DNA from 3 places in the Priestia sp. P1_B12_1 genome. Region 1 is predicted to be linked to each of the others. Evidence: riboswitches for the same ligand, from Rfam matches in the RefSeq annotation. Region 1 holds a riboswitch; each other region holds the start of a gene.
What was found. Region 1 has a riboswitch for cyclic di-AMP ahead of kdpF (K(+)-transporting ATPase subunit F). Riboswitches for the same ligand answer to the same signal wherever they lie in the genome.

Region 1 (8,120 bases):
ACGTCGCGTGCTGAAAAAGTTAAAGCCTTCTCTTGTGTTTTCAAAAGGCGGTTTTGTCACAGTCCCTGTTGTAATGGCTGCTAAATCGCTAAACATTCCCGTGTTCATTCATGAAAGTGATTTAACACCGGGACTGGCAAATAAAATTGCGCAGAAATTTGCCACTAAAATTTTCACTTCTTTTGATGAAGCGGCAAACTATTTTCCAAAAGAAAAAGTGCAGGTTGTTGGTTCACCTATTCGAAAAGAATTATTTAGCGGAAGCGCAGCGAACGGGGAAAGCTGGCTTCGCTTTTATGATAAGCGCCCAATTTTAACCATTATGGGCGGAAGTTTAGGAGCACGTCGCATCAATGAGATTGTTCGAGAGTCCTTGCCTGAACTGCAAAAGAAATTTCAAATTGTACACCTGTGCGGAAAAGGCAATGTTGATACAAGCCTTGAAAAAGAGTCGGGCTACCGTCAGTTAGAATATGTAAATGAACAGCTTCCAGATGTTCTAGCGGCGACTGATTATGTGATTACACGCGGCGGATCAAATGCTATCTTTGAGTTTTTAGCCCTTCATAAACCCATGATGATTATTCCTTTGTCAAAAGCACAAAGCCGAGGAGATCAAATTTTAAATGCACAGTCCTTTAAGAAAAAAGGCTACTGTATGGTTGTGGAAGAAGAACAGTTAACAAAAGAAGTGTTTTTGCGTGAAGTAAATGAGCTTCAGCAGCAGGCAAGTACGATGAAGCGTACAATGCGTGAAGCAACAAAAACGGATGCCATTTCAATTCTTGTAAATGAAATTGAGAAAATGAGCTAAAAAAAGCGTTCTTATCTCCTCGATAAGAACGCTTTTTTTCTTTGGGTTTATTATTTTAAAATAATGAATAAACAGCAAAAAATAAAGCTTTTAAAATTTCAAAAAATGTTGTTGACAGTAAATTTTAACAGGAGTAAGATTACTCTCATGAAACGTTCCACAGTGAAACGCTGAGTCTTTCCTGAAAGAGAGGGAAAGAGCGGAGGACCCAATTACTAGGGGTGAATCTCATAATTGAGTAGGGTTACTTTCTTGACCCGAACCCGTCAGCTAACTTCGTAAGCGTTAAGAGAGAGGATGGTGTAATCGTGGCCGTTTTCTATAAAAGCGGATAGCGCGTTCCTTTCAAAATATAGGCGAAAGGAGCGTTAACATGCATTTATCTAAGCAAATGATTCAAATGATTGAATATCGTGCAATATGTGATCAGCAATCTTTTGATCTAGCAAACCGCTATTTGTCTATGTTAGCTAATCAAAGTATTAAACGCAGCAGTAAAAACCATAATTAAGTCTAAAAATTAAATAACAAATATACGCTTAATCAATTATGAGCGGGGGACCCAATATTTTGTACGTATGTACTAGGGGTGAATCTCTTAACTGAGTAGGGTTACTTCCATAACCCGAATCCGACAGCTAACTCCGTAAGCGTTTTGGGAGTGAAAAAATTCGTGTCGATCACGGCTTATTTGTCGTGCATTAAACCGCGGAAGAGGACTCTCTTCTGCGGTTTTTTTATGGAAAAATAGGAGAGCAGCTTATGTCTGCACCGTAAAGAGGATATAGTAGGGCTTTTAAAACGAGATCAACAATACGTTAGGAATAATCAAAGATAACCTTTCGCTGCTAGCTCACTTGGGCGTGATGCTTTACGCACGGTAACAGTCACTACGCTTAATCATTGGTGGTAAGAAACAGTTAGGAGGGAGCAACTTGGATATAATCATGCTGGGAACGCTTGTCATATTAACAGCTGCTATGTACGGAATTATTTGCTGGTCGTCTCGTGTAGTAGACGAAAGAGAGGAGAAGTGAACGTGTCGTTCATTTTGCTAGGTATTTCAGTTCTCGTTTTAATTTATTTAGTATATGTACTGTTAAATCCAGAACAATTTTAATAAGCGGAGGAATTAAACGTGGGGATTTTTCTACTATCAGTTGCGCTGCTGCTTGTTTTTGTAGCGCTTATTGCAAAGCCCGTAGGTATTTATATAGCGAATGTGTTTTCAAACGATAAAAACACTAGCTTGGTAGGAAAGATAGAATCGGTGATGTTTAAAGCGGCAGGAATTAAAGGGCATAATCAGACGTGGAAGCAATATGCAATTGCTCTCGTTTTAGCGAATACGTTTATGATTTTTGTGGTGTATCTTATCTTCCGGTTTCAAGGAGTACTGCCGCTTAACCCAAGCCACATCAAAGGAATGGATCCGGCCCTTGCTTTTAACACGGCCATTAGTTTTATGACAAATACGAACTTGCAGCATTACAGCGGTGAATCAGGTTTGTCCTATTTCTCGCAGATGGCAGCCGTTGTATTTATGATGTTTGCTGCACCAGCAACGGCACTTGCAGTAGCAATCGCGTTTATTCGCGGGTTGGCAGGGAAGGAAATAGGAAACTTTTTTGTTGATTTTGTGAAATCAATTACGCGTGTTTTACTTCCTATCGCTTTTATAACCGGCATTTTATTTATGATTTCAGGTGTCCCTCAAACGTTAAGCGGAACGGTGACTGCCCATACATTAGAAGGGGCAACACAGCAAATAGCAAGGGGACCAGTTGCTTCTTTTCTTTCAATTAAAGAGCTAGGCAACAACGGAGGGGGATTTTTTGGTGTTAATTCAGCCCATCCATTTGAAAATCCTAACGCGTTGAGCAATGTATTACAAATTGTCCTTATGCTTTTATTGCCAACAGCACTTCCTTTTACGTACGGAAAAATGATCGGACAGCGTAAGCAAGGCCGCATCTTGTTTGTAGCGATGAGTATGCTGTTTATCGTTATTTTAAGCACAGCGTTTGTAACAGAGTGGGGCGGCAATCCAAGACTTGATGCTTTTCATCTAAATGAAGCGAGCGGTTATATGGAAGGCAAAGAAGTTCGTTTTGGTGTCGGTATGTCGACGCTTTACGCCATCGTGACGACAGCAAGTGAAACAGGTGCGGTCAACACCATGCACGATACCCTTACACCTCTTACCGGGTTGTTAACGCTTGGAAATATGATGTTAAATACCGTATTTGGCGGTGTCGGAGCAGGATTTATGAATGTCATGATGTACGTCATCATCGCCGTATTTTTATCAGGTTTAATGGTTGGAAGAACACCAGAATACGTAGGTAAAAAAATTGAAGGAAAAGAAATGAAGCTCATCGCCGTGACGCTTATTCTGCAGCCGCTGCTAATTTTAGGAGGAACAGCCGTAGCGCTAACTACTCATTTAGGAATAGAAGGTATATCAAACCCAGGCTTTCACGGGTTAAGCCAGGCACTGTATGAATTTACATCATCAGCAGCAAACAATGGCTCTGGTTTTGAAGGACTCGGTGACGCAACTCCGTTTTGGAACATTTCTACGGGAATTGTTATGTATATTGGACGCTACTTCGGACTAATTACGATGCTGGCGGTATCGAGCTCACTAGCATCTAAGCAGCTTGTTCCTGAAACACCTGGGACATTTAAAACGGATACGTCTTTATTTAGCGGCATTTTAATTGGAACTACCGTTATTGTAGGGGCACTTACGTTTTTCCCAGTGCTTGTACTTGGGCCGGTTGCTGAGTATTTGACACTGTAATCAAGAAAGCGGAGGATTATAATGAATAAACGGAATTTTACGAATAATCTTGAATTGGATCGTAACAGTCACATTCAAGGTGCTGTAGATAAACAAACTTCATCGATTTTTATTCAATCAGTAAAGCAGGCTTTTATCAAGCTAAGTCCAAGAACGATGATAAAAAACCCTATCATGTTCGTAGTAGAAATCGGGTTTGTTATTACGCTTTTTTTAGCTGTTGTTCCAGATCTTTTCGGAGAAAGTACAGTAAGCGCAGGCTTTAATATTGCCGTATCTCTCGTGTTATTTTTCACAATTGTTTTTGCTAATTTTGCAGAGGCATTAGCAGAAGGTCGAGGAAAAGCACAGGCAAACTCATTAAAGCAATCGAAAGGTGATATTACAGCTAATAAACTTCAAAACGGGCAAATGATACAAGTTTCGGCATCGCACCTAAAAAAAGGAGATATCGTCGTCGTTTCACAAGGCGAAATGATTCCTGGAGATGGAGAAATCATTAAAGGACTGGCATCTGTTGATGAATCGGCCATTACCGGTGAATCGGCACCTGTTTTGAAAGAAGCAGGCGGGGACTTTAACTCTGTAACTGGAGGTACAAGAGTTGTCAGCGATGAAATTACAGTTAAAATTACGTGTGAGCAAGGTGAATCATTTTTAGATAAAATGATTTCGCTTGTTGAAGGAGCAGAGCGTCAAAAAACGCCAAATGAAATTGCGCTAAATACGGTTTTAACAAGTTTGACGATTATTTTCTTACTAGTTGTTGTGACGCTTCCTGTATTTACAAACTACTTACATTTTCAACTGGACACGGCTATTTTAATTTCACTGCTCGTTTGCCTCATTCCTACGACAATTGGAGGATTATTATCGGCCATTGGAATTGCTGGGATGGACCGAGTTACGCAGTTTAACGTGATCGCTATGTCAGGAAAAGCAGTAGAAGCAGCTGGTGACATTAACACAATCATTTTAGATAAAACCGGCACCATTACGTTTGGAAACCGAATGGCTCATCAATTAACGACTGTAGAAGGCACAGACGAACGTGAACTTTACAAATGGGCGTTTGTTTCTTCTCTTTATGACGAAACACCAGAAGGACGCTCAGTTGTTGATTTTATTCAAAACCGCATGGGGGTAGAAGATCTTAAAAAAACCGAAGGGACGTTTGTTGAATTCAAAGCTGAAACGCGAATGAGCGGCATTGACTTACAGAATGTATCTGTACGAAAAGGGGCAGTGGACGCCGTCACGGCATGGGTAGAGTCAAATGGCGGGATGGTTCCCTCTGATTTGCAGCAAAAAGCAAACGAAATTGCAGGAGCTGGTGGCACGCCGCTTGCCGTCGCCGCTGATGATAAAATTTACGGCTTGATTTATTTAAAAGACACGGTAAAACCAGGAATGAAAGAACGCTTTGAGGAACTTCGTAAAATGGGCATTAAAACAGTCATGTGTACAGGAGATAATCCGCTAACCGCAGCAACCATTGCAAAAGAAGCGGGAGTAGATGAATTTATTGCGGAATGCAAGCCAGAAGACAAGATTCAAGTGATTAAATACGAACAGCAGCAGGGAAAGCTAGTTGCCATGACAGGTGACGGGACAAACGATGCCCCTGCACTTGCTCAAGCTGATGTTGGCTTAGCAATGAACAGCGGAACCTCAGCTGCTAAAGAAGCAGCAAATATGGTGGACTTGGATTCCGATCCCACAAAAATCATTGAAGTCGTTTCGATTGGAAAACAGCTATTAATGACAAGGGGTGCCTTAACTACATTCAGTATCGCAAACGATATTGCGAAATATTTTGCCATTATTCCAGCGATGTTTACCTTGGCGATTCCGCAAATGGAGGCTCTTAACGTAATGAAGCTGAATTCACCTCTATCTGCCGTATTGTCAGCGCTTATTTTTAATGCGGTCATTATCCCGCTGTTAATTCCCTTAGCCATGAAGGGAATTGCGTATAAGCCGATGAGTTCTAACGCCCTATTGCGAAAAAATTTGTTCATTTACGGGTTAGGCGGGGTGTTGGTTCCATTCATTGGGATTAAAGCAATTGACTTACTACTTTCATTTGTAATGTAGAGGAGAAGAAACGATGATACAAACAGAACGAACGGGAAGCATTATTGTTCGCTTAACAATTATGATGATAATTCTTTGTGGTCTTATTTATCCTGTTGTGATGACAGGTATTGCTCAAACAGCTATTCCAAGTAAAGCAAACGGCAGCTTAATCTATTCAAACAACCACCAAGTTATCGGTTCTAAGCTCATTGGACAGCAGTTTACAAGCAATGAATTTTTCCATGGCAGAGTCTCTAGTATCGATTATAACGGGGCAGGATCTGGGTCGTTGAATTTAGCACCTTCAAATAAAGATCTTACGAATCGTATCGAGAAATCCGTAGCGGCGTGGAAAAAAGAAAACGAGGTGCCAAAAGAAGGAATTCCAGTTGATGCCGTCACAAATTCGGCTTCTGGACTCGATCCTGACATTACGCCACAAGCTGCATATGCACAAGTAGAACGAGTGGCAAAAGCGGCGCACATTAAAACCAACATGCTAAAAGAGCTGATCAAAGAACACACTCAGCAAGGAGCTTTTGGTGAAAAACGAGTAAATGTAGTAGAGCTAAATTTAGCTGTTCAACGAGAGCGCTAATTACATGCACTCGCTTCATGTATTGAAGCGAGTGTGCTAAAGGAGTACAAACAATGAAAGAAAAAGAAGCTCATCCATACTTTCGAAGAAAAACTCCGGAAGAACTATTGCGTGAACTTCATGATCAGAAGCGAGGAAAGCTTAAACTTTACATCGGTGCCGCGCCGGGAGTAGGAAAGACGTATAAAATGCTTCAAGATGCGCACGATTTAGTCAAAGAAGGCATAGATGTCGTAGTTGGATATATAGAAGCACACGGCAGGCACGAGACTAAAGAGATGATCGGAAATCTAGAAGTAATCGAAAGAGAAACCGTTTTTTATAAAGGAAAAGAATTGAAAGAGCTTGATTTGCTGGCGATTGTAAGAAGGCGCCCAAAAGTTGTAATTATCGATGAACTTGCTCATACAAATGTTCCGACAAGCCGTCATAAAAAACGTTTTGAAGATGTTTCTTACCTGCTCAACCAAGGCATTTCAGTCATGTCAGCAATGAATATTCAGCATATGGAAAGCGTACATGATCTCGTATATGCCATTACCCAGGTAAAAGTTCGTGAAACAGTGCCAGATTTATTTATTCAGCAAGCAGATGAAATTCAGCTTGTCGATGTTACGCCGGAACAGCTGCAAAAGCGTCTTCGTGAAGGCAAAATATACGAAGTTCATAAAATTGAACAAAGCCTGCAGTCTTTTTTTAAGCTCGCAAATCTCCATGCCCTTCGTGAATTAACGCTCCGAGAAGTAGCGGATGAAGTGGACGGTAAGCTCATTCATGCCCATGAAATTGGCGTAACAGGTATTTGCGAACGCATTTTAGTATGCATTCAATATAGTGGAACAGCTGAAAAATTGATTCGAAGAGGCTGGAGAATGGCAAACCGATTGAAAGCAGATTTGCTGCTGCTTCATGTTTTTACAGGGGAGCAAACTGAAAGGCAAAAAGCACAAATTAAAGAGTGGCGGGAATTTGCTGATCGCTTTCACGCATCGCTAATTGTTGAAGAAGCTAAAAACCAAAAACCAGCTGCAGTGATTGTGAACGTAGCCAAGCAGTATCGCGTTACTCAAATCTTACTAGGGCAATGAGCCAGGACAAGGTGGGAAGAGATTCGAAAAGGGTCTATTGTGAATACGATTATGAGACAGACTTATAACATCGACATTCATATTGTTTCAGATTCAGCAAAGCAATAACAATAAAATGGATGTATACTAAAAGGAGAATATGAGTGAATATTGCGTTTTTTTTACTCCCGAAAAAAGAAGTCGTTACCCTGTCGACACGGTCAACTGTCCGTCAAGCATTGGAGAAAATGGAATATCATCGCTACTCTTCTGTACCGCTCATTAACCAAAAAGGAGAATATGTAGGGACTTTGGCAGAAGGAGACTTGCTATGGAAGCTAAAAAGCCTAGAACATATAGAACTTCATGAGCTAGAACACCTGCGAATTGAAGAGGTCCCAAGGCATCGTGATTATGAACCTATCACCATTAATGATGAAATGGAAAGTATTTTGTCACGTGCGTCTGAACAAAATTTTGTACCAGTTGTAGATGACCAAAATATTTTTATTGGACTCGTGCGGCGAAGAGAGATTATAGAGTATTGTATCTCTCAACTTTTTATACATGGAGAAACGTCTTTAAATGTGAAGATTTAGTTAAGTTTGCGTAAAAAACATAATTTTTACATAAAAGGTAGTCTCTTTTTATATAATTAATGTTATAATAAGAGATGTAAAGACGAAACTTGCGTAATGTAAGCCTCTAACATTTGTTAGAGGTTCTTTTTTTACATAACATAAAACATTTGATTTC
Region 2 (8,120 bases), on a different contig from region 1:
ATACGTAACCAAACATATGCTCAAACTCATAATTTATGCCGATCACTGATCACTCCCGAGACCTCCAAGAAGAAACAATGAGCCAAATGCCCTCTATGTGCATATACTGAATCAAATTATTGACTGAAGGCTTATTGTACGACCGAATTTAGTATAGGAAAAAGGAGTGAGAGCATGCGCGATTTTTATGCTCGGATGCTACGGTTAATTATGTTAAGTTTTTTACTGCTGCTACTTTTAATTCAATTTACAGAGCGCTCTACTTCATTTAATCACATTACCCCCGTGCTAAATAAAGTAACCGAGCGAATTGAGCTGATTACCTATGATCAATAAATGTATGTTTTCCGCGTTTCGATATGTACTTGTTCTTTATGCAATTTGCTTTACATTTGTATTTGTTAGTACAGTTCCAAGCCTATTTGGTTTCACCGTGACCGTTCAAGAAACGGATTATCACCACCTGCATCGCGGAGATATAGTTGTCTTTAGAGACGAATCATCTTCTTCAAAAAATGAACTTGTACTGGCCCATAATCAAGAGCTTGATGTACTGGTTACAGCTCAAAGAGATTCTTTGCCTGCTTCTTTTAAAGTGATTGGAAGCTACGCATACCATCTCCCCTATATAGGGGTCATTATTGAGTTTATGAAAAATTTTACTACGTTACTGGTGATGGGAAGTATTTTACTTTTGTTGTTTTCGTATACGCTGCAGCCTAAAAGGCGAATATGGCGTAAGAGAAAGTGAAAAATGGGCGAATGCACATACAGGACAATCAACTAACGCATATAAAGTACAGTGTACGAAATGAAAAAAACAAGAGGAGAGATTGCTATGTATAACTACGATTGTTACGACCCATGCCATCACGGAGGCTATCACCACCTGTATGATACTTGCCATTATCCAATTAGCTATCCAATTGGCGGTTATCATCATTGTGGAACGGGCCAGTCATTTGCATTAATTGTTGTGCTATTTATTTTATTAATCATCATTGGCTGTACTTGTTTTTGCTGATTAGGCCTCATTTGCTCGCATGTGCGAGCTTTTTATAACAGATGGAAAAGGACAAACTTACATATAAATTGTTTAAATAATAAAAAAATTTTGCCAAATCAACATTTACCATATTATACTATAGCTAGTAACTCAATAAGCGAAGGTGAATATATGGAAAAGGAAAAAGTATTTCAACAGCTATTTTCAATGTCATTTACACCAATGCTCGTAATGAATATGGATGGAGATATCCAAATTTTAAATGAAGCGTGCTGCCACCTTTTTAAAACGACGGAGGAACGACTTCTTTCCTGTAATGTATTTGAAGAGCCAAATCGCTTTTTTATTGAAAAGCATGAAGTGGAACCGTTAAGAAAGCAAGAGGAAGAAGTTGTTTTACTTAAGAAAAAAGTAGATCAGCAGTTTCCGATGCACATCCATATTCAGCGCACGGAAGGGGATATTCCGCTCTTAGTTGTTCAGTGGAAAGAGTTTTCCTCAAGTATTGAAAAGCAAGAGGAAGTCATTCGGAAAATGAAGCAATATAAGCAGTTTGTCCAGCAAAGCCAAGATGCATTTATTGTAACAAGAGAAGGCAGAATTCAATATTTGAATCCCGCTGGTGTTAAACTTCTTGGCGGCGAGAAAAAAGAAGAGTATATCGGGCGTCCTTGGCTTCATTTTATTCATCCCGAACATTTAGAAATCGTAAAAGAACGAATGGTTCAGCTAATGAACGGAATGTCGGTGAGGCCGCGTGTTGATGTGAAACTATTGACTAAAAAAGGAGTCGTCATTATTGAATCTTCGGCAACCAAAATTAAGTTTGAAGGACAGGATGCCATTCAGTATATTATTCGCGACGTAACGGATCGAAAAAAATATGATGAAATGGCAAGCAAATCTGAAAAGCTTACAATGGTGAGCAAGTTAGCGGCAGGAGTAGCACATGAAATTCGTAATCCAATGACGGCGATTAAAGGGTTTATTCAGCTGTTAAAAGCATCAAAACAGTATAATGAAGAATACAATGATATTATGCTTGAAGAATTGAATCGCGTCGAATCCATTATTCAAGAATTTTTAACGCTGGCCAAGCCTAAAATTGAAAATTCATACCACCCAAAAAGTCTCAATCAAATCATCCGTCACGTGACATTACTATTAGATACACACGCCAATTATAAAAACTGTCGTATTATTAATGAAATTAGTGATGAGATTACAATCTTTTGTGAAGAAAATGCGCTTAAACAAGTTTTTATTAATTTAATTCAAAATGCGCTTGAGTCAATGAGCAAAGGTACAGTTAAAGTCACCGTTGAGAAAAGAAATGAATACGGCATGGTCATTATCGAGGATGAAGGCTGTGGAATTGATGAGCAATCTTTAGCCCGGCTAGGTGAACCGTTTTATTCTACGAAACAAACAGGAACGGGGCTAGGGTTAATGATTAGCTACCGAATAATCGAACAGCATCAAGGGCATATTTCATTTGCGAGTAAAGTAGGAGTAGGAACAAAAGTAGAAATTGCTCTTCCGTATATTAAAGAACCAGTGAACATTTCATAGCGCTTGCTATTCGTTCACTGGTTTTTATTTGATTGAAATAAAAACGAATGTTTTTTTATTTTTTTATTTTAATGTTCGTGTATATTGTTGACTAAAGGGTTTGTTTTTGATATATTATCAAATGGCTAGAAAATAACCGAATGATAATAAAAAAAGAAAATTCGGTCAATAACTTTTATCTTTTACCCGAAGAAAAAAGATGATGGGAGAATGTACAATGAACTCAAATTATGATGTTATTGTGGTAGGGGCAGGACCCGCTGGGATTTTTACTTGCTATGAGTTAACGTTAAAATTACCGGAAGCAACTATTTTATTAATCGATAAAGGACACGATATCTATCGACGTAATTGTCCGATTCTTCAGAAAAAAATTGAAAAATGTCCGCCTGCGGTTGGCAAAAAAGAGTTTGCTGGCTGTTTGCCTGCTTGTTCTATCACAAATGGTTTCGGTGGAGCCGGCGCATATTCAGATGGAAAATTTAATATCACAAGTGAATTTGGAGGCTGGATGACGGATTATCTGTCTGAATCACAGGTGGTAGATTTAATTAAATACGTGGATGAAATTAATTTAAAACACGGAGCAACCGATACGATTACGGATCCGTTAACTGATAAAGTTCGTGAAATTGAAAAACGCGGATACGCAGCAGGATTAAAGCTATTGCGTGCCCAAGTGCGTCATTTAGGAACAGAGCAAAATTTAGAAATTTTAAAAAGCATTTATGAATATTTAAAAGAAAAAATTGATATGCAGTATAAAACGGAAGTAGCCGATTTAATAACAGAAAAAGAAGATGGTCAGCATATCGTGCGCGGTATTGAATTGAAAAATGGTGAAAGAATTACGGCTGATAAAGTGGTGGTTTCACCAGGTCGAGACGGCTCGAAGTGGATGAGCGACTTACTAAAAAAACGTCGTTTAAAAATGATTAACAATCAAGTGGACATCGGCGTTCGAGTAGAAACATCCAACGTTGTTATGGAAGAAATCAACAAGCACTTGTACGAAGGGAAATTCATTTACAATACGTCCGTAGGTACAAGAGTTAGAACGTTTTGCAGCAATCCTTCAGGACATGTGGTAGTAGAGAATCATTCAGGTATTATGTTAGCAAATGGACACGCATACAAAGATCCGAAGCTTGGAAGTCAAAATACGAACTTTGCGCTGCTTGTTTCTCATAAATTTTCGGATCCATTTGATCAGCCGAACGAATATGCGCACGAAGTATCAAGATTAGCTAATATGCTGTCAAACGGGGGCTTAGTTGTTCAAAAGTATGGAGATATTTTAAAGGGCCGTCGTTCAACAGCGACTCGAATTAAAGAGGGCTTTTTAGAACCAACGTTAAAAGAAGCTGTACCGGGTGACTTAGGCTTAGTGCTTCCTTACAATACGATGAAAAGCTTAATTGAAATGACAGAAGCACTGGATCATGTAACGCCTGGGTTAGCATCTGAACATACGCTGTTTTACGGTGTGGAAGCGAAATTTTACTCAGCCCGTCCGAAGTTAAATGATAAGTTTGAAACTGAAATTTCCGGTTTATACGTGGGAGGAGACGGAGCTGGTATTACGCGAGGACTCGCGCAGGCAAGTGCGTGCGGTGTGTGGGTAGCGCGTGACATTGTTGAAAAATTAAAGAATCGCAAAGCAAGTTCTGAACCTGTTACTGTATAAAAAAAGAGGCCGTCACGGCCTCTTTTTTTATATGTGTTAAATAACGAAAGCGAATAAGTAAAAAGTAAAGAACTTATACCCATACCCCTCCAACTCCGATAGTTTTATATGATAATTACTCGCTCCTTTTTTAAAAGGTATTACGGCATCCATATTTCTATCGTGAGCAGAATTAAATAGAATAAGGCGAATTGACAATGTCCATTTATTTCTATCAACAAATTCAGTGAAATTTTAGAGAATTTATATCAAGCAATACAAGGATAAAATCAACAGTTGGAAAGAGTTATTTTTTGTTGAGTAAAATATTTATGAAAGCAGTAAAGTACGCGGATATTAGAATAATTATGCAAATTTATGAATGTAATTTAATGAAAAGAAAGTTCACTTTACAAACTATTTTTTGAATTAATTTTTTATCCATTAGATTTTAAGTCTTGTTAAATAACTGTTTGTGGTTTATTGAAATATGATGTAAATATTTTGAAATATAACAATGCTCAACTTTTTATGATAAAATCCTGCATTATTTTTGAATAAAAACTTGACAGAAACATATAAAATGAATTTTAATTAAAGTAAGAATTATTATCATGCAAAAATATTAAAGAAAATTATTTGCTTAATCTCTTTTGTTTTATAAGAGAACGGGGGACCCATATTTGTGCGTAGTGTACTTGGGGTGAATCTTGAATAAATCAAGTAGGGTAACTCACGTACCCGAATCCGACAGCTAACTCCGTAAGCATTCAGTGAGGGAATAACAGGTCTATGAAACCATGATATTCTCATGGTTTTTTGTATAGATAAAAATATTCCTAAACTATTAATCTGAAAATTTTTAATATATTGTATATTTTGAGTGTTATCGCTCTCAATGCATGGTAAAATAAGTATGGTAGTTAGAATCATTCTAATATAATTTATTTGCGGGAGGTAAATCTATGAAGCTATCGACAAAGATTATTATCGCGCTGATTGCTGGTGCTGTTGTGGGAGTGTTGATCAATGCTTTTGCTCCAAGTGCTTTTGCTCCGCTGGACAAGTACTTGTTTACACCGCTTGGCCAAATTTTCTTAAGCTTAATTAAAATGCTTGTTGTACCAATTGTGTTTTTCTCTATCACGTTAGGTGTAGCAGGTTTAGGAGATCCTAAAAAACTAGGAAGAATCGGGGCTAAAACAGTTTCCTACTTCCTAGTTACAACAACCGTTGCTATTATTATTGGTTTAATTTTAGCGTATGCAATTAAACCGGGTACGTTTGGATCTTTTGATACAAAAAACGCTTCTTTTGAAGCCGAAAAAGCACCGCCGGTTGGAGAGACATTCTTAAATATGATTCCAGTCAACCCAATCCAAGCGATGGCTGAAGGGAATATGCTTCAACTTATCGTTTTCTCTATCTTTATCGGTTTTGGTATTACGATGCTTGGAAATAAAACAAAAGGGCTTTACAATTTACTTGAGCAAGGCAATGAATTGATGATGTATCTTGTAAATCTAGTGATGAAGTTTGCTCCTTACGGAACATTTGGACTTCTTGCAACCGCGGTTGGAAGTCAAGGCTGGGAGGCAATTAAAGCGATGGGGCTGTACATGATTGTAGTCGTGCTCGCACTGTTTATCCATTCGATTGTAACATATGGAGGATCAGTCGCTCTTATGGCGAGACGTAACCCTATTGAATTTTTTAAAGGTTTTGCTCCTGCGATGACAGTTGGATTCAGTACATCAAGCAGTAATGCAACGCTTCCGATTTCAATGAATGTGGCTCAAAAAAACCTTCGTGTCCCGGAGTCCATCAGCAGTTTTGTTCAGCCGTTAGGTGCTACCATTAACATGGACGGGACGGCAATTATGCAAGGTGTAGCGACTATTTTTATTGCACAAGTATACGGTGTTGACCTGTCGCTGGGTGCTCTTGTGACGGTTGTATTGACAGCGGTGCTTGCTAGTATTGGTACAGCAGGTGTGCCGGGAGTTGGTCTCATTATGCTAGCAATGGTATTGAGTTCGGTTGGCTTGCCTGTAGCAGGTATCGGATTGATTATTGGAATTGATCGCTTGCTTGACATGCTTCGTACATCTGTAAATATTACGGGAGACGCTGCGTGTGCCGTTATTGTGGCTGAGTCAGAAGCAAAGCGTATCGATAAATCTGTAACGCAATCAGCTTAATAAGCGTAAAAGCTCTAGCTATATGCTAGGGCTTTTTTTATTGGCAAGAAACTCTTCGTTTCAGCATACAGTTTAATAAGAGTGTATGTTTGAAAGGAGAGTGCGGAAATGAATAAAACTCATGTAATAAAGCCGCTGCTCGACGACGACTACCCAGTTATTTCATATGGAAAAGGAATTTATTTGTACGACCAAGATGGAAAAAGGTACATAGATGCTTCGTCGGGGGCAGTTACAGCAAGTATCGGACACGGCGTAAAAGAAATTATTGATGCGATGACCGATCAGGCACAGAAAGTTGCGTTTGTATATCGGTCGCAGTTTACAAGTGATCCAACAGAAGCCTTAGCTAAGAAACTATGTGAATTAAGCAGCAATCATTTCCAGTGGAGCTTTTTTGTTAACAGCGGGACAGAAGCGACTGAAACGGCTATGAAAACGGCAATTCAGCATTTTCAAGAGCAAGGAAAGCCAACCAAAACAAAGGTTTTGTCACGCTGGATGAGCTATCACGGTATTACAATAGGAGCTCTGTCTATGTCAGGGCACGTTGGAAGACGAAAACGCTTTTCGTCTTTGCTTGAAGATTATCCTTCGGTTTCGCCTCCTTATTGCTATCGATGTCCGTTTCATCAAACCTATCCATCCTGTAATCTTGCTTGTGCACACGAATTGGAAACAGTTATCAAACGAACCGGCCCTGAACATATTGCTGCTTTTATTACCGAGCCCATTGTAGGAGCAGCCGGAGCAGCCCTTACACCTCCTCCTGGCTATTATGAAGTGATAAGAGAAATTTGTGATAAATATGATGTGTTATGGATTGCGGATGAAGTCATGACGGGAGTTGGGCGTACAGGCGTGATGTTTGCATATGAGCACTGGGGAGTTAAACCAGACATTATGACGCTTGGAAAAGGAGTGGGAGCAGGATATACACCAATAGCCGTTACGTTAGCTAGCAGCAAAACGATTGAACCTATTATGAACGGATCCAAATTAATTATGAGCGGACATACGCTAAGCGCTAATCCGCTGTCATCCGCTGTAGGGATAGCTGTTTTAAGCTATATTGAAAAGCATGATCTTGTTCAAGAAGCAGCGCTGAAAGGAGACTATTTAGTAGGGAAATTGAAGAAACTTCAGCTTCTTTACCCTATCATTGGGGACATACGTGGTAAAGGCTTATTAGTTGGTCTTGAGCTTGTGCAAAATCCAAAAACGAAGGAGCCTTTTTCATCCTCTGAAAATATGACAACGCGCGTAATAAGTAAAGCCCAAAAAAATGGTCTTCTCCTTTATCCTTCGCAAGCAGGAACAGACGGAGTCGAAGGAGACGGTATTATTATTGCGCCACCATTTACGATTACTCATCGTCAACTTGATGAAGCGGTCGATCTGCTTTCGAAAACATTGCATGAAGTGCAAAATGAAAAACAGGGAAATGAGGTGGAATGAGTGACAAAGGTCGAAAACTCATTTCAAAAGATTACAACTGTGGAACAAGCGATTGAATACGTGGATCATGCTGCTACGCTGATGATAGGAGGGTTTGGAGGAGTAGGCAGCCCGCCTTCTCTCATTGACGGTCTTATTGAAAGCGGAAAATCAAATTTTACATTGATATGTAATGATTCAGGCTTTCCTCATATTGGTGCGGGAAAATTGGTAAGCC
Region 3 (8,120 bases), on a different contig from region 1:
TTTAATAAAGAGAAATTAATTAGTGCTGCTCAAAGTTATGAAAGAATCATTTACGTTTCAACTACTATTCTTTCCATTATTGGCCTTATATGTTTATTCGTGAGGAAGCAGGATAAATATCCATATACACTGTTTTTATTACTAATCATAGGATACGTTCTTATTCACTTGCTTATTGAAATTCAAACTCGCTATCGATTCTTTATTTTTCCAAGCTTTATGCTGCTCGAAGGATTTGGTATTTCAGTGATTCTATCCTATTTAATAGTACGATTTACTAAAAATAAGCCCAAGACAAAATGTGAAGAGATAAATTAAATGGAAGGGATTATACAACCGTGATAAAATTCCTGAAATTCGGTTTTGTAGGTATAATGAATACCCTGCTCACTATTATCAGTTACTTAGCACTCATTCATTTTGATATGAATTATATATTGGCTAACGTACTATCTTATTTTATTGGCGTTATAAACAGCTACTATTGGAACAAATCGTGGGTGTTTCAAGCAACTGTACATAAATGGATGCTAGCTCAATTTTTCATCGTAAACCTTATTACTTTAGCAATTAATACAAGCTGCTTATTCCTTCTTGTACACTATACACCTGCTAATCCAATAATCGGACAACTGTTGTCTACTTGTATAGGAATGTTTATCAATTTTTTCCTTAATAAAATATGGACGTTTAAGCACACAAACCATCGCTCGATAGGAGGTAAAGCATGAAAGAACTAATTTCAATCGTGGTACCTATGTATTTTGAAGAAGAAGTAGCTAATGAATGCTACAATCGCTTGCTTTCGGTCATGCATAAAAACCACATTAACTATGAATTCATTTTCGTCAATGACGGCAGCACCGACCGAACAATTGAAATCTTGAAAGACGTAGCGGCTATGGATTCTAACGTAAAAGTTATTGATTTTGCTCGTAATTTCGGGCACCAAACTGCCGTAACAGCAGGCATTGATTATGCTCAAGGTGATGCTATCGTTATTATTGATGCGGACTTACAAGATCCGCCGGAAATGATTCCCGAATTAATTGCTAAATGGCAGCAAGGCTATGAAATTGTATATGCAAAGCGCAAGAAACGAAGCGGAGAGACCTTTTTTAAATTAGCCACGGCTAAGTATTTTTATCGCTTTTTAAATTATATGTCCGATATCGAAATCCCTAAAGATACGGGAGATTTTCGTATTATCGACCGAAAAGTAGCGGATGTATTCAAAAAAATGACTGAACGCAATCGGTTTGTACGAGGAATGATGTCTTGGATTGGCTTCAGGCAAACATACGTAGAATATGAGCGTGATGAACGCTTTGCTGGTGAAACAAAATATCCTTTAAAAAAGATGATCAAGTTTGCTTCAGATGGAATTATTGGGTTTTCAACGAAGCCTTTGCGTTTAGTAATGGTTATTGGCTTATTATCGGTTTTTGTATCACTTTTAGTGTTAAGTTATTCGATTGTTGTTTGGCTGATAGGTAAAAATATTCAGCCTGGCTGGACTTCTATTATGGTAGCTATCACCTTCTTTAGCGGTATTCAGCTACTTGGTTTAGGTTTAGTCGGACAATACATCGCAAGAATTTACGATGAAAGTAAAAATAGACCTATTTACGTTGTACGTGAAACCATTAACTTCTCGAAAGCTTCAACAGATTCTCCAAACGTACGTGAAAAAGTATATAGCTAAAAAAACAAGGAAGAAAACAGTTGTTTTCTTCCTTGTTTTTATTCTTTTTGAAGCTGTAAATCACTTGGCGCCCAGTCCGGAATTCCATTATCTTCATCAAATTCAATAATGACATCCGTTACTCCTTTTTCCTGTAAAATACGATTTTCCAGACGATCTTTAATATCATCAGCTTCTGCCACTGTTAAAGAAGGATCAATTTCTACTTTTAATTCAACGTGAAGCTCTTCCCCTTCTTTCATCACCATTAACGTTTGAATATCACGCACTTGTACATCTTGCATGACAATCGCGCCAATTTTTATTTCCATTTCTTTATCTGCTTCACCAAGGGCTCCAGCAGCATTATCTAAAAATACTCGTCCTACTACAAAAAACATCATAAGCCCAATTAAAATAGAAGCAATTCCTTCAGCTTGGTGAAAAGGTGTAAACCGTGAAATGAAAACGGCTATTAACGCCAATACGCCTCCTCCAGTAGCTACCAGATCTTCCATAAAGACCAGCTTGGTTGCTGGCTTTGCTTTCTTTAAATGAACAAAGCTGTGCGTAAAAACATTGACCTCTGCGGTATTCATTCCGACATCGTGCAAAATTTCTTTCATTGCCTTAAATAAGACAAACATCTCAAGCAATACCGAGATGCCAAGTACTGCAATATTTAAAATAAAGCCTGAAGACTTCGTTGGATGAAGAATATGGTGATATCCTTCTTTAATCGTTTCAAACGCCATAATCCCTACTACAAGAACTGCTCCTAATAGAACAAGATTAACCAATCGGCCGAAACCATTTGGAAATCGTTTGGTCGGGGCTTTTTTACTTAATGCCGAACCTATAAAGACAAAAAACTGATTAGCTGCATCTCCTAAGCTGTGCATCGTTTCAGCAAACATTGCTACATTCCCTGTTAAAGCGAATGCAATCCCTTTAATAATGGAAATAATGGTATTCACTATAGCGGCCATCATAGCCGATTTATTTCCTTTTCGCAACAATTTAATTAATTCACTCATACAATCCCTCCGTTTGCGCCTTTGATGAGATTCGATTACGGTTAGTGTATGTGAATTTAAAAATTAAAAACCTCCAACATCTAAGTTGGAGGTTTTTAGTCATGTTTCATTATTTTTTAAAACGATACGGTACAGTTGTAACGATTACGTTTTTACGGTAAAGCAAATGTGCTTTTAACAGTAGGCTGGACTGATTGTGCAGGATATTTTGCCAGCTTTTTTTCGTAATGAATTGCGGAATAACGACCGTAATAGCCATATTGTTTTCCCGCGCTTTTTCCTCAGCCATATCGATGAATCGAAACAGCGGCCGCACTAAGCTGCGGTATTGAGAATGAAACGTAACAATACGAATATCGGGCTGCCACTTCTCCCACTTCTCTTCCATTCTCTTTTCGCTTTCTCGATCAAAGGCCACATGCACTGCAATAACGGTATCACCAATCGTTCTTGCATAATTTAATGAATTTTCTACTACCTTTGTCATTCCTGCTACAGGAACAATGACCACACTTCCTTCAAGCTTTCCAATCTTTTCTCCTTGCTTAATGCGAAGCTGTTCTCCTACCGCTTCATAATGCGTATGAACGCGATGGAAAATATAGACAATAACCGGCAAGAAAATGAGCACGGACCATACTTGTGAAAACTTCGTTGTAAACAAAATGATTAGCACCGTTAAAGTAATGAGGGCACCAATTAAGTTAATGGTTAGCTTCCCTTGCCAGCCGGCCGGCTTTTCTCTAAGCCATTTGACAATCATTCCTGTTTGAGAAAGCGTAAATGGAATAAACACCCCGACTGCATAAAGAGGAATTAATTGTTCAGTCGCTCCTTTAAAAGCTACGATTAAGACAATAGAAGCAATTCCAAGGGTCACAATTCCATTTGAATAGCCTAGTCGATCGCCACGAATTTGAAACATTCTTGGCATGTATTTATCAGACGATAAGTTCACAGCCAGCAAAGGGAACGCTGAAAAGCCCGTATTCGCCGCTAGCACTAGAATTAGAGCTGTTGTACCTTGAATAAAATAATAAAATCCATTTCGTCCAAACACACTCGATGCAATTTGTGATACAACCGTTTCATCTGCTTTTGGAGAAATACCAAGCCAATAAGCTAAAAACGTGATGCCAGAAAATAAAACGGCTAAAATACCGCCCATCAGCATTAATGTATGAACCGCATTTTTTGCACCTGGCTCTTTAAAGTTAGGCACTGCATTTGAAATAGCTTCTACACCTGTCAATGCCGAACAGCCTGATGAAAAAGCTTTTAATAATAAAAACAAACTAATACCTGGCACTACTGTACCGAGAGATGGATGAAGCTCAGGTGAAACTTGACCTGTCGCTATTTTAAAAAAGCCTACCGCTATTAACAAAATAAGAGCAATAACAAATAAATAAACCGGATAAGCTAATACAGAAGCGGATTCTGTTACACCGCGTAAATTTAAGACGGTAATAAAAATCACCAGCAAACACGCAATTACTACATTGTAATGATGCAGCGTTGGAAAAGCCGAAGTTAAAGCATCGGTTCCTGCTGAAACACTCACAGCAACTGTTAAAATATAATCCACCAACAGTGATCCTCCAGCGATAAGCCCAGGATTTTCTCCTAAATTGGTTTTGGAAACAATATAAGCTCCTCCGCCTTGCGGATACGCATAAATAATTTGACGGTATGAAAGAATTAAAGCCGTCAGCAGCACCAATACCCCAATCGCAATTGGAATCGAATACCAATAGGCAAGCACGCCCACTGTTGCAAGGACAATCAAAATCTGTTCTGTTCCATAAGCCACTGAAGATAAGGCATCTGATGATAAAATAGCCAGCGCTTTAAGCTTACTAAGCTTTTGATCGCCTAACTCTTTTGTTTTGAGCGGCTTTCCAATCAATAATCTCTTGAGAACTGAATAGTTCACGTAATTTCCCTCCGATGATTGCTTAGCTACTATTCACTGTTCGTTGCTAAGCTCCGTTACAAGTTCATGAATAAGTGATATTATCCCTAAAAAATACCTTTTTATGTTAAAAAAGCGCACAAAAAAAACACTAAGGGTTCTCAGCGTTTTTACACAGCTTAAACCTCCTCTCCAAAACGCTTATGGGGTTAGCTGTCGGATTCGGGCTATGAGAGTAGCCCTACCTTTTAAAAAAGGATTCACCCCAAGTGACAATGCACAAATTTGGGTCCCCCACTTCTGACGAATTAAGCGATAACAGGTCAATATAATTTTCGGTTAAAGGGTATGATTGATAACAAGTTTCTTTCATAACTATCCTTTGTTCTTAGATAATATACTCCCGTACAAATGGTTTGTAAAGCATTATTTTACGTAAACGATAAAATAGTACTTAAGGCGCTTTTAAGGGGAAAACAAAAGGCCTTCTGCCTGCTTACAGAAGACCTGCTTTCTTTAACTTTTTGCTTTTAAAACGGCTGCTAGCTTGTTTTTCGTTTGAGGACCATAAATGCCATCTACATCATAAGGAAGATACACAAGCTGAAAACGTCTGACTGCATCTTTCGTTTGTACTCCATATATTCCGTCTACTGACCCTACTTTAAAATTAACCGCGTTTAATGCTCTTTGAATCTGTTTCACTGCTTCTCCAGAATCGCCTTGTTTTAAAATTCCATTAGGAAGTGGATATTGTTCAGAAGGTGGTGTTGGAGATGGTATTGGTGAAGTTCCTGAAGGAATAACGATTGTTTTTCCAACCTGCAGTGTTAACGGATCAGAAAGCCCTGTATTCGCTTCTTGAAGCGCCTGTACTGTTATTTTGTACTTCTGTGCAATACTGTAAAGCGTATCTCCTTGCTTGATCGTATACGTTTTTGTACCCGGTTCAGAAGGCGATGGATTCGGAGTTGGTGTTGGATTTGGGTTTGGAACTGCACGACGAGGTAAATTTAAATATACGGCAATTCCTTTTGCATACGATTCACCCATGCTTTTTAAAAAAGCTTCATTTTGAAGAAGTGCTGCATCTGTACTGTTATCAATAAAAGCTATTTCAGTTAGTACTGCAGGCATATTTGTTAAGCGAAGCACCGCGTAATTGGCTGATTTTCGACCGCGATTCGGATGATTATACGACAGCAGCGCTGGCTGTACTTGGCCGTGGACAATCGATTGAAACGTTTTACTGGCATTGCTAGCGCTTCTATAAACATAATCTTCGTACCCTGTTCCTCCACCGGCATTTACGTGAATAGACATAAATGCATCTGCGCCCCACGAATTAGCTTGAGAAGCGCGCTGAGATAACGATAAAAAAACATCTGTGGTACGAGTGGTTTTAATTGTAAAATCACTGTACATGCTATTTAAATAGCTTATTAAATATTGTTGGATTTTTAAAACTAAGTTTTTTTCATACAGTCCGTTTGCTCCAACCGCTCCTGCGTCTGCCCCACCATGTCCTGCATCAAGATAGATTTTTTTCATATTACTTGTCCCTCCTTATTTTTAACATATGCATGGGGGAAAAAAGTGCTACGTATACTAGCCTACTTAGTGAAAAATTACTAAAAAAGGAGATTGAGACATAACGACATCACTTCAACCTAAAAACGAACAAATGGGATAAATGCGCTAGTATGGATGGCTTGTTACATCGCTGTTGATTTCCGTGCAAGGCTTCGCTTTCCGCGGGCGGCTGGTGAGCCTCCTCGTCGCGTGCGCTCCTGCGGGGTCTCACCTATTCCGCTTTTCCCGCAGGAGTCTTCGCCTTTCCCTCCAATCAACTGCTAGAAGCAACTAAATAGATGAAATCTACGTTCACCCTACCAATAAAAAAATCCGCACAATTCATCGTGCGGATCTTCTCTCCCCCCTAACATATTTTTGGTCCAGATTCTATTCTGGTTGATTAAAGTATAGATCAAGAGGGTCTATTATTTATAACGTTAAGACCTATTTAAAAAGCAGAACGCCTATAACAATGAGAATAATCCAAATTGGAATGCTTATTAATATGCCTATTACTAAACCTTTGAAAAAATTTCCTTCTTGCATTTTCATTCCATTCCTCTCCAACAGTATTTTCTAATGATACTACGACTGGCTGAAAATTCTCTGAAGTTATACTGAAGTGCAGAGTGAACACATAAACAATCTCTCTATCTGTTATACACTACTTTTACATATAGATTCAATGAGACAAAAAGCTTATCCTTTTTAATTCATATAACTAAATTCTTTCCTGTATCTAACAAAACAATAAAAAGCCTCCCGTAAATTGTACGACAGGCAGCTATACTTATTTTATGAACAGTTTAGTTCAATATTTAATATGCGCAATGTTATTCATTTTGAAAACAAAAAAGTCCGAGAGAACGTATAAACGATCTCTCGGACTTTTAAGAATTAATATTGGCTCATGTATTGGTCACGTTCCCAAGGATGAACTTGTGTACGGAACATATCCCATTCGATTTCTTTCGCTTCAACGAAGTGCTCTGCTAAGTGTTCACCTAATGCAGAAACCATAACTTCGTTTGATTGGAAGCTATCTAAAGCTTGAGCTAATGTTGCAGGTAAATCTACGATACCTTCTTCAACACGCTCTTCTTTTGTCATTACATAGATATTACGATCGATAGGTTTTGGAGCTTCAAGGTTGTTCTTGATTCCATCTAAACCAGCTTTTAATAGAACAGCCATTGCTAAATATGGATTAGCAGCTGGGTCTACGCTACGTACCTCAACACGAGTTCCTACGCCGCGAGAAGCTGGGATACGGATTAATGGGCTACGGTTACGAGCAGACCATGCAACATAACAAGGAGCCTCATATCCAGGCACTAGACGCTTATAAGAGTTTACAGTAGGATTTGTTACTGCTGTAAAGCTGTGTGCGTGCTTGATGATACCTGCGATAAATTGACGAGCAGTATCACTTAGCTCTAGATTACCGTTTTCATCATAAAATGCGTTTTGACCATCTTTAAATAATGAAACGTTACAGTGCATACCTGAACCATTCACACCAAATAATGGTTTTGGCATAAATGTAGCATGTAAGCCATGTTTACGTGCAATTGTTTTTACAACAAGTTTGAACGTTTGGATATCATCACAAGCTTTTAATGCAGCAGCATATTTGAAGTCAATCTCGTGTTGTCCAGGAGCTACCTCATGGTGAGATGCTTCAATTTCAAAGCCCATTTCTTCAAGCTCTAATACGATGTCACGACGGCAGTTTTCACCAAGGTCAGTTGGCGCTAAGTCGAAGTAGCCACCTTTATCATTTAATTCTAATGTAGGTTCGCCTTTTTCGTCTAATTTGAATAAGAAGAACTCTGGCTCAGGTCCAAGGTTAAAATCAGTAAATCCTAACTCTTCCATCTCTTTTAACACACGTTTTAAGTTATTACGT

Region 2: another riboswitch for cyclic di-AMP. It lies ahead of AC1D0Y_RS01345 (dicarboxylate/amino acid:cation symporter); the one in region 1 lies ahead of kdpF (K(+)-transporting ATPase subunit F).
Region 3: another riboswitch for cyclic di-AMP. It lies ahead of AC1D0Y_RS01620 (APC family permease); the one in region 1 lies ahead of kdpF (K(+)-transporting ATPase subunit F).

Annotation. Positions count from the first base shown of each region.
Region 1 covers NZ_JBFTZR010000006.1:104,786-112,905, forward strand. The annotation lists gene AC1D0Y_RS19695 (undecaprenyldiphospho-muramoylpentapeptide beta-N-acetylglucosaminyltransferase) at 1-814, shown strand, start outside; cyclic di-AMP (ydaO/yuaA leader) riboswitch at 973-1,115, shown strand; gene AC1D0Y_RS19700 (hypothetical protein) at 1,188-1,325, shown strand; cyclic di-AMP (ydaO/yuaA leader) riboswitch at 1,341-1,483, shown strand; gene kdpF (K(+)-transporting ATPase subunit F) at 1,854-1,934, shown strand; gene kdpA (potassium-transporting ATPase subunit KdpA) at 1,959-3,620, shown strand; gene kdpB (potassium-transporting ATPase subunit KdpB) at 3,642-5,717, shown strand; gene kdpC (potassium-transporting ATPase subunit KdpC) at 5,731-6,297, shown strand; partial or broken gene kdpDN (KdpD-like non-kinase potassium sensor) at 6,351-7,493, shown strand; gene AC1D0Y_RS19730 (CBS domain-containing protein) at 7,529-7,963, shown strand.
Region 2 covers NZ_JBFTZR010000001.1:241,092-249,211, reverse strand. The annotation lists gene AC1D0Y_RS01370 (hypothetical protein) at 175-336, shown strand; gene AC1D0Y_RS01365 (hypothetical protein) at 326-751, shown strand; gene AC1D0Y_RS01360 (YjcZ family sporulation protein) at 839-1,024, shown strand; gene AC1D0Y_RS01355 (ATP-binding protein) at 1,178-2,578, shown strand; gene AC1D0Y_RS01350 (NAD(P)/FAD-dependent oxidoreductase) at 2,796-4,265, shown strand; cyclic di-AMP (ydaO/yuaA leader) riboswitch at 4,875-5,029, shown strand; gene AC1D0Y_RS01345 (dicarboxylate/amino acid:cation symporter) at 5,210-6,445, shown strand; gene AC1D0Y_RS01340 (aspartate aminotransferase family protein) at 6,554-7,903, shown strand; gene AC1D0Y_RS01335 (CoA transferase subunit A) at 7,904-8,120, shown strand, end outside.
Region 3 covers NZ_JBFTZR010000001.1:295,441-303,560, forward strand. The annotation lists gene AC1D0Y_RS01600 (glycosyltransferase family 39 protein) at 1-318, shown strand, start outside; gene AC1D0Y_RS01605 (GtrA family protein) at 339-731, shown strand; gene AC1D0Y_RS01610 (glycosyltransferase family 2 protein) at 728-1,705, shown strand; gene AC1D0Y_RS01615 (cation diffusion facilitator family transporter) at 1,744-2,721, opposite strand; gene AC1D0Y_RS01620 (APC family permease) at 2,831-4,657, opposite strand; cyclic di-AMP (ydaO/yuaA leader) riboswitch at 4,820-4,961, opposite strand; gene AC1D0Y_RS01625 (N-acetylmuramoyl-L-alanine amidase) at 5,153-6,187, opposite strand; gene AC1D0Y_RS01630 (hypothetical protein) at 6,352-6,486, opposite strand; gene glnA (type I glutamate--ammonia ligase) at 7,109-8,120, opposite strand, start outside.